DNA from 4 places in the Anoxybacillus sp. genome. Region 2 is predicted to be linked to each of the others. Evidence: riboswitches for the same ligand, from Rfam matches in the RefSeq annotation. Region 2 holds a riboswitch; each other region holds the start of a gene.
What was found. A riboswitch is a leader RNA that binds a small molecule or an ion and turns the genes downstream of it on or off. The one in region 2 is predicted to bind S-adenosylmethionine.

Region 1: linked by a shared signal. The riboswitch ahead of mtnW (2,3-diketo-5-methylthiopentyl-1-phosphate enolase) and the one ahead of V7Z64_RS11580 (methionine biosynthesis PLP-dependent protein) in region 2 are both predicted to bind S-adenosylmethionine.
Region 3: linked by a shared signal. The riboswitch ahead of metK (methionine adenosyltransferase) and the one ahead of V7Z64_RS11580 (methionine biosynthesis PLP-dependent protein) in region 2 are both predicted to bind S-adenosylmethionine.
Region 4: linked by a shared signal. The riboswitch ahead of mtnK (S-methyl-5-thioribose kinase) and the one ahead of V7Z64_RS11580 (methionine biosynthesis PLP-dependent protein) in region 2 are both predicted to bind S-adenosylmethionine.

Annotation. Positions count from the first base shown of each region.
Region 1 covers NZ_DAITON010000019.1:9,387-11,589, reverse strand. The annotation lists gene mtnW (2,3-diketo-5-methylthiopentyl-1-phosphate enolase) at 1-941, opposite strand, end outside; SAM riboswitch class I at 1,002-1,108, opposite strand; gene V7Z64_RS03705 (pyridoxal phosphate-dependent aminotransferase) at 1,203-2,203, opposite strand, start outside.
Region 2 covers NZ_DAITON010000146.1:374-2,576, reverse strand. The annotation lists gene metC (cystathionine beta-lyase) at 1-181, opposite strand, end outside; gene V7Z64_RS11580 (methionine biosynthesis PLP-dependent protein) at 185-1,288, opposite strand; SAM riboswitch class I at 1,361-1,468, opposite strand; gene V7Z64_RS11575 (cupin domain-containing protein) at 1,615-2,100, opposite strand.
Region 3 covers NZ_DAITON010000004.1:7,225-9,427, reverse strand. The annotation lists gene pckA (phosphoenolpyruvate carboxykinase (ATP)) at 1-1,058, opposite strand, end outside; SAM riboswitch class I at 1,234-1,342, shown strand; gene metK (methionine adenosyltransferase) at 1,463-2,203, shown strand, end outside.
Region 4 covers NZ_DAITON010000019.1:6,757-8,959, forward strand. The annotation lists gene mtnK (S-methyl-5-thioribose kinase) at 1-1,164, opposite strand, end outside; SAM riboswitch class I at 1,381-1,480, opposite strand; gene V7Z64_RS03700 (carbon-nitrogen family hydrolase) at 1,567-2,203, opposite strand, start outside.

The DNA of each region.
Region 1 (2,203 bases), on a different contig from region 2:
ATCGCAAGCGTCTGTTTTTTTTCAAGCGCCACGCTTCCGTACGGCGATGGAAAGAGCGAAAAATCCGCCCCTGCCATGCGCAACAATTTCCCAAGCAAAAGCGCATAACTGACGCCATACACGTGCGACGAAGCGATCGCTCCGCTAAACGACGGATGCGCCATAATCGGCAAGCGAATGTCGTCATCTTCACGAAGCGCTTGCAATACATCTAGCCCGTATGTAAAGACGTTAAACAACAATACGTCCGCGCCAAGCTCTGCCGCGCGCTTTGCTTTTTCTTTTAGCTCAAACGTTTTTCCTGTTAAGTTCACCGCATATAACGTCCGATGCCCTGTTTGTTCGTACACGTCTTGTAACGCTTGTTTTCCTGCGACGATTCGTTTTTCAAACGGCGTTAAGTCGTTGTCAAACAAAATTTCATCGTCTTTGACGAGATCGACGCCGCCAAGCGCTTGCAGCTTTAATTGCTCAGTCACATATCGCAAATCGCGCCCGATGACCGCTTTAAAAATGCTCATCACAAGCGGACGGTCAAAGACGCCAAGCTTTTCGCGAATGCCGTCCATGCCGAAGCGCGGACCCGGAAATGCCCGTTTTAATTCATCAGAAAAAGCAAGATCAACAAGTTTAATCGTTCCATCAAGCGACAACTTCCCAAACGTCGTCGTCAAAATGGCTGGAAAATCGGCGCTAAAATTGACGCTCGGATATGAAATGCGCACGAGCGCGCGCTTCAAGCGCTTCCCGAAATACGTATTGACCCGCTCATCTTCCTCAAGCTGTTCAATTGACTGAACAACACCTTTATGTTTTTTCAACTGCTCTTGCTCAAGCTGCGGCAAATCGGTCCACGAGCCGACTGTGAGCCCAAGCGCGATCCCTTCTGCTTTTTTCGCTACATCTTTGTCATCATGAATCAAATACGTTGCGGTAATCATACTCCCACTCCTTTACAAATAAAAAACCTCTTCATAAGAAGAGGTTCGATCCGTCGTCTCTTCTTATCTCTCAGCGATTGCTGCGAGAATTAGCACCGTGCTTAACAGCTGTTAAGTCGGTTGCCGGGCTTCATCGGGCTCGTCCCTCCGCCTACTCTTGATAAGAATTCGCAATGTATATCATTTTTTGAACAGTTCGTTTTTTTTGCATAAATTTAATTCGAATTATGACAGTACATCACGCATTTGTCAATGACTTTTTTAAAAAAGTCGCAACCGTCCGATGCGTTCAGCGGCTTCTTTTAGCCGTTCTTCACTCGTCAATAGCCCTACGCGCACATAGCCTTCCCCATGTTCTCCAAAACCGATGCCCGGAGCGACCGCTACATGCGCTTTGTCAAGCAACAAGTCAGCAAACGTCTCGGACGTATATCCTTTTGGTACCGGAAGCCAAGCGAAAAACGAACCTAAAGGGGCTTGCACGTCCCATCCGATTTCACGGAGCGCATGAATAAACGTATTGCGCCGCGATTCATACGTCGCCACGAGCTCATGCACGCATTGTTGCGACTGTAAAAGCGCTACCGCTGCCGCTTCTTGAATAGCTCCAAAAATACTGACGTACAAATGGTCTTGCAGCACATTGATCGCTTCAATCATGCTTGCGTTACCAACGGCAAAACCGATGCGCCATCCTGCCATATTGTACGTTTTTGAGAACGTATAAATTTCAATGCCGACGTCTTTCGCCCCTTCTGTTTGCAAAAAGCTGATCGGCTTTTTCCCATCAAAACCGATCGCTCCGTATGCGAAATCGTGCACGACGCCAATGCCGTATTTTTGCGCAAACGAAACCGTTTCATCAAAAAATGATTGTGTTGCCGTCGCGCCTGTCGGGTTGTTCGGGTAGTTTAAAAACATCAGTTTCGCTTGTTGTACGACACGTTCATCAAACTCCTCATAATTAGGCAAAAAATTGTTTTCCGCTCGCAGCGGCATCATTTCCATACGCGCCCGCGCGAGCACAACGCCCGACCAATAATCCGGATATCCGGGATCAGGAACGAGCACAACATCGCCCGGATTTAATAAACAAAGCGGCATTTCGACTAGCCCAGCTTTTCCGCCAAATAAAATGGCGACTTCTTTTTCTGGATCAATCGTTACCCCATATTCGCGCTTATAAAACGTTGCCACCGCCTCTTTTAAAAACGAATAGCCGCGAAATGGCGAATATTTATGATATGTCGGGTTGGCAGCCG
Region 2 (2,203 bases):
CCGCAATCGTCTCCTCCAACGCCTCGCGCGTCGGATTGCCCGAACGGCTATAATCGTATTTGCCGAACGTATCAAAGTCAAACTGATGAAACGTCGACGCATGATGAATCGGGACGCTAACGGCCCCCGTTTGCGCATCGATCTGCCATTTATTGTGAACGAGTTGCGTTTGCAAATCCATCCTCTACACCTCTTTCATGCGTTGAAACGCTTGAGTTAAATCAGCAATTAAATCGTCCGCATGTTCAATGCCGACAGAAAAACGCAATAGGCGATTACACACCCCGTTTGCGATGCGAACATCCTCTGGAATATCCATATGCGTTTGCGTCGCTGGATACGTAATAAAACTTTCGACACCGCCTAAACTTTCCGCAAACGTAATGAGCTGTAAACTTCGTAAAAAGGCATTCACCCACTTTTCATCGCGCACGCGAAACGACAACATTCCTCCTCTTCCCGGATACAATACGTCCGTCACATCTTCATGTTCGGCTAAAAATTCATATATCGCCTTTGCGTTTTGTTCGTGCTGGCGCATGCGAAGCGCAAGCGTCTTCATGCCGCGAATTAACAGCCATGAATCAAATGGAGACAACACCGCACCGATGGCGTTATGATACATCGCCAGCTGTTCGCACAATTGTTTTCCTTTGGCGACAATGAGCCCAGCTAGCACATCGTTATGTCCGCCTAAATATTTTGTCGCGCTATGAACGACGATATCGGCTCCTTTTGTGAGCGGCTTTTGCAGTACAGGGGTGTAAAACGTATTATCAACGATAAGAAGCAGCCCATGTTGTTTCGCAAACGCCGCGACCGCTTCGATGTCCGCTTCTTGCATTAAAGGATTCGTTGGCGTTTCTAAAAAAATCGCCTTTGTTTTGTCCGTCACATGCCCCTTCACCGCATCAACATCGCGAAAATCGACGTATGTAAACGTCATGCCGCACTTGCGCCAGCCTTTTTCAAACAAACGATACGTCCCGCCATATAAGTCGGCCGAAACGAGAAAATGGTCGCCGCTTTCAAATAGCGCAAACACCGTTTGAATCGCCGCCATGCCTGAACTACATGCGAAACCTTGATCCCCTTCTTCTAGCTGTGCAATCGCCTCTTCGACAATATGCCTTGTCGGGTTGCCGGTTCGAACGTAATCGTACCCTGTCGATTGTCCGATTCCTTCATGACGATACGCCGTTGAAAAATATACTGGCGGATTGACCGTCCCCGTCGTTGTCTCGCTTCGATTACCAATTTGCGCTAACCGTGTTTCGATATGACTCATTCGCTCTCTTCCTTTCTAAAAAAATAAAAGCCTTCAAAGAAGAAGGCTTTTTTGTCCATAGACAATCGCTTCTTCTTATCTTCCGAATTGAACGCCAATTCGCTGGATTTAGCACCTGACCGTTTCCGGCTGGTTGCTGAAGCTTCATCGGGCCAGTCCCTCCGCTTCTCTCGATAAGAACGCAAAACAATATCGAATTTTCTGATTTTTAATTAATGTACATCATTTTCAAAAACATTGCAACTGTTTTTTATCGCCTAATAATCAAGTATGTTGCCCAAGGAAAAGTTGGAGCAAAAAAGACTTGAGGCATCGCCCCAAGTCTCTTATCGTTCTGCCGCAAGGGCATCTGCTTTTGTCGGATGCACCGTTCCAGCTGGATGTTGTGGCGGGGCATAAATCGAGTACAGTTTAAGTGGAACGTTTCCCGTGTTCATCAAGTTATGCCACGTTCCCGCTGGCACGAAAATAGCCGATCCGTCCGCTACCTTCCTTTCAAACGTGAGCTGATCTTTCCTTTTTCCCATCCGCACAATGCCTTCCCCTTGTTCGATACGCAAAAATTGGTCGAGATGATTATGAATTTCTAATCCGATATCTTCTCCAACTTGAAGGCTCATTAACGTCACTTGCAAATGCGGCCCTGTCCATAGCGCCGTACGAAACATATTGTTTTGTTTCGTCGCTTCTTCTATTTGCACAACAAATGGATTCGGCCCGTAATCTGTCGCGGTTGCGCGCGGAAGCGGATACCCCATCATCGGATATGGATACATCGGCACATACATATAGCTCGGATAGTAATAATACAACATTCCCACCTCTTTCAATATCATCAATCGCTATGTTATGCGCCGTGCTTGAACAACGTCCCTAATACTTTTTTCACCCATTGAAATGAACGATATCTCCAAT
Region 3 (2,203 bases), on a different contig from region 2:
AATACACCGAACGCATCTGCTGTTAAAAAGACGATTGTATGTGGATGACCTGCGACGCTCGGTTGAACAATATTGTCCATCGCTTCGAGCGGATACGCAGCGCGCGTATTTTCAGTAAGCGTCGCATCATCGTAGTTTGGTATGCGCGTGTCTGGATCGACGATGACGTTCTCTAATACAGAGCCGAAGCGAATGGCATCGAAAATTTGTGGCTCTTTTTCGCGCGATAAATTGATGCATTTTGCATAGCAACCGCCTTCGATATTAAAGACGCCGTTGTTCGACCACCCGTGCTCATCATCGCCGATTAAGCGACGGCTCGGATCGGCAGAAAGAGTCGTTTTTCCTGTGCCGGATAAGCCGAAAAAGAGTGCGACATCTCCTTCTTGCCCTACGTTTGCTGAGCAGTGCATCGGGAAAATTCCTTGTTCCGGTAATAAAAAGTTCATTACAGAGAAAATGGATTTTTTCATTTCGCCAGCATATTCCGTTCCACCAATGAGCACTGTGCGACGTTCAAATGAGATGATAATAAACGTTTCTGAACGTGTGCCGTCTACAGCTGGATCAGCTTTAAACGTTGGAGCAGAAATGACTGTAAATTGCGGCTCGTGCGTTTTTAGTTCCTCTGCTGTTGGACGAATGAATAATTGATGAGCAAATAAATTATGCCAAGCAAACTCATTCACTACTTGAATAGGTAAACGATAAGCTGGATCGGCACCCGCAAAACCGTTAAATACGAACACTTCTTCTTTTGTCATTAAATAATCAACGACTTTATTGTAAAGACGATCAAACACTTCTTCAGAAATTGGCTGATTAACTGTTCCCCAGTCAATTTTATGTTTAACAGATGGTTCTTCAACGATATATTTATCTTTTGGGGAACGGCCTGTATATTTTCCGGTCGTTGCGCAAACAGCACCGGATGAAGTGAGAATGCCTTCTTGACGAGTTAACACTTTTTCTACTAATCGTGGTACAGATAAGTTATGAAAAACCCCATCCCTTTGTAAGAGTGTTGATGATTTGTTTGTCAATTCAATGGAATTCATTGGACAAAACCTACCTTTGTTTGATTTATTCTTCATGTAAAAAGTATAACACATTTTAATAAATAATCCATACTAATTCATGTATTTTTCTTGAATTTATTTTCAAGATCATTGTGGCATAAAAAACGTTGACTCGCTTCGTATAGATGTGATATGATGCTGAAATGAACGGATACTCTTATCCCGAGTTGGTGGAGGGGGACAGGCCCGATGAAACCCAGCAACCGTCACATGCGTGAAAAGGTGCTAACCTGTGGCAAGGGAACGCCCTTGAACGATAAGAGTGAAAGGCGCAGACAAATGCAAAAACCTTTCCTCTGAGGGAAAGGTTTTTTTCACGATAGACCATAATAAGAGGGATGAGTACCGTATCATTTGCCACTATACTGAGGAGGAATGTTTAAATGCCTAAACGTCGTCTGTTTACATCTGAATCTGTAACGGAAGGGCATCCGGATAAAATTTGCGACCAAATTTCCGATGCGATTTTAGATGCGATTTTAGCAAATGATCCAAATGCGCGTGTTGCATGCGAGACGAGCGTAACGACAGGACTTGTTTTAGTGAGCGGAGAAATTACGACATCTACATATGTAGATATTCCGAAAATTGTTCGCGAAACGATTCGTGAAATTGGCTATACGCGTGCGAAATACGGTTTTGATGCAGATACGTGCGCCGTATTAACGTCAATTGATGAGCAATCACCAGACATTGCGATGGGTGTTGACAAAGCGTTAGAAGCGCGTGAAGGACAAATGACAGACGAAGAAATTGAAGCGATCGGTGCAGGGGACCAAGGATTAATGTTTGGCTTCGCGTGCAACGAAACGAAAGAGCTTATGCCGCTTCCAATTTCGCTCGCCCATAAACTTGCGCGCCGTTTATCAGAAGTGCGTAAAGAAGACATTTTACCTTACTTACGTCCGGACGGAAAGACGCAAGTAACGGTCGAGTACGATGAAAACGGTAAGCCTGTGCGCATCGATACGATCGTTGTTTCTACACAACATCATCCAGAAATTACACAAGATCAAATTGTGCGCAACATTAAAGAACACGTCATTAAGCCTGTCGTTCCAGCAGAATTGATCGACGAAAACACAAAATATTTCATCAACCCAACAGGTCGCTTCGTAATCGGT
Region 4 (2,203 bases), on a different contig from region 2:
GTTGACATGTACCGTTTGTTGTACGAGACGTTTGATAGCATGAATCGGCACATGTTCACGTTGCACGATGAGCTCGCGTCCGAGGCGAAGAGCGTGCCGTTTTGCTTCTAGCCGCCGTTCAAGTGGCAATTCGTCCAAATCAGCTACGTGCGCTAAGCCGATCGTGCGGCGAATGACTTCGCAACCAGCAAATCCGATCGCTTCGACGAGCGCATCGTTCATGATGTCGTCGAGCACGAAAGAAACGCGCGCATACGGTTCGTTGCTTTCTTGCCAACATGTTGTAAATGTGCGAACAAACACGTCCCACGTTTTTTCAATATGTGTAAAGAGCGGCTCGCGTTCGCTTTCATGGCGAGAGAGGGCGTTTAATAGTAAATTGGCAAAAAATTGCCCTAAATCAAAGCCGATCGGACCGTAAAATGCAAATTCTGGATCAATTACTTTCGTGTCATCGTCGCTTGCGAATATGCTTCCGGTATGTAAGTCGCCATGAAGCAACACGTCTGCTTTTGTTAAAAAGAGCCGTTTTAATTTCGCTGCTTCGCGCTTGAGTTCATCATCTTGCCAAAGCTGCTCGACATCAGCACGAAGCTCCGTTTCAAAGCTGTTCGTGTCGTGGTCAAAAAACGGGTCGGTAAAGACGAGATCTTCCGTAATTTTACATAGTTCAGGGTTTGTAAATTGTTGGGCGAGCTTCTTTTTTTGTTGTTGATTCATGCCAAAATCCGATGTATAAAACGCTGTTTTGGCGATAAATTCCCCAATATGTTGTGACAAGTGCGGGAACGTTTTTCCTTCGATCAGCCCGCGGCGCGCGATTTGTAAATGTGATAAATCTTCCATCACCGTAATCGCTAAAGTCTCATCGGAATAATACACTTTTGGTACATACTGAGGGACGTAGCTTGCGAACGTGCGCAACGCTTGGCTTTCGATTGTTGCGCGCTTTAATGTGAGCGGCCAGCTTTCACCGACGACTTTCGCGTACGGCAACGCTTGTTTTATGATGATGCTGTCGTTTGTCCGCTCGTTGACGATGCGAAAGACGAGGTTTAAGTTGCCATCGCCAATTTCTTGGCATGAAAGAAGCGCATCTTCTTGGAATAGCCCTAAGCGAATCGCGAGCGCGACCGCCTTTTGCTCTGTTAACGGTTCGTACATAGTGATTCCTCCCTAAATTAAGAAAAGCGTAAAGCGCCTGCCTATCGGCGAAGAGCGCACAAGCTCCACCGAGGAGGCTATTGCCGCCGCAGTGTGGAGCGGAGCGACTCGAGCCGATGGCGCTTGGAGCTAGACACTTCTCTGCTATGATAGAAAGTTTTCTTAAACAAAAAACCTCTTTCGCTGAACGAAAGAGGTTTGAAGTTTGCTTCGCACCTCTTATCTCTCAGCCTACTGCTGCAAGAATTAGCACCGTGCGCCATCGCCGGTTGCCGGGTTTCATCGGGCTCGTCCCTCCACCTGCTCTTGATAAGAGTATTTGTATTATTCGAATGTTTGTAACAATGAAAAAGTTTCGTGAATTCGCTTGATTCGAATCATACATCGCTTCATGCTCGTTTGTCAATCATTTTTTAAAAATTTTTTATACACATCTGGACGGCGATCGGTAAAAATCGGGATGCGCGCGCGCGCATGTTGCACTTCGTTTATATCAATATTCGCCGTAATGACCGCTTCTCGTTCATCCCCTTCTGCGACGACGTTTCCCCATGGGTCAATGATCATCGAGTGGCCGGCAAATTCGTTGTTCGGATCTTTCCCTGCCCGATTGCATGCGACGACGTAACATTGGTTTTCAATCGCGCGCGCCATTAACAACGTGCGCCAATGATGCAGGCGAACGAGCGGCCATTCGGCGACGACAAATAGCACTTCGGCACCTTGAAGCGCATGAGCGCGAATCCATTCCGGAAAGCGAATGTCATAACAAATGACGCCTGCGCCCGTCACGCCGTCAAGCGAAAATATGCCCGTCGTTTCTCCAGCTTGCAAATGTTTATGTTCATCCATCAATTTGAACAAATGGAGTTTACTATATTCGCTAACGACATGACCGTTTCGATCGACGACGTACATCGTGTTCGTTATTTGTCTTTCTGTCTTTTTCGCTACCGATCCGCCGACAATATGCACATTGTACGTTTGTGCAAGCGAAGAAAGAAACGTTTTTGTATGTTCGCCGTTTTCATCGGCAATA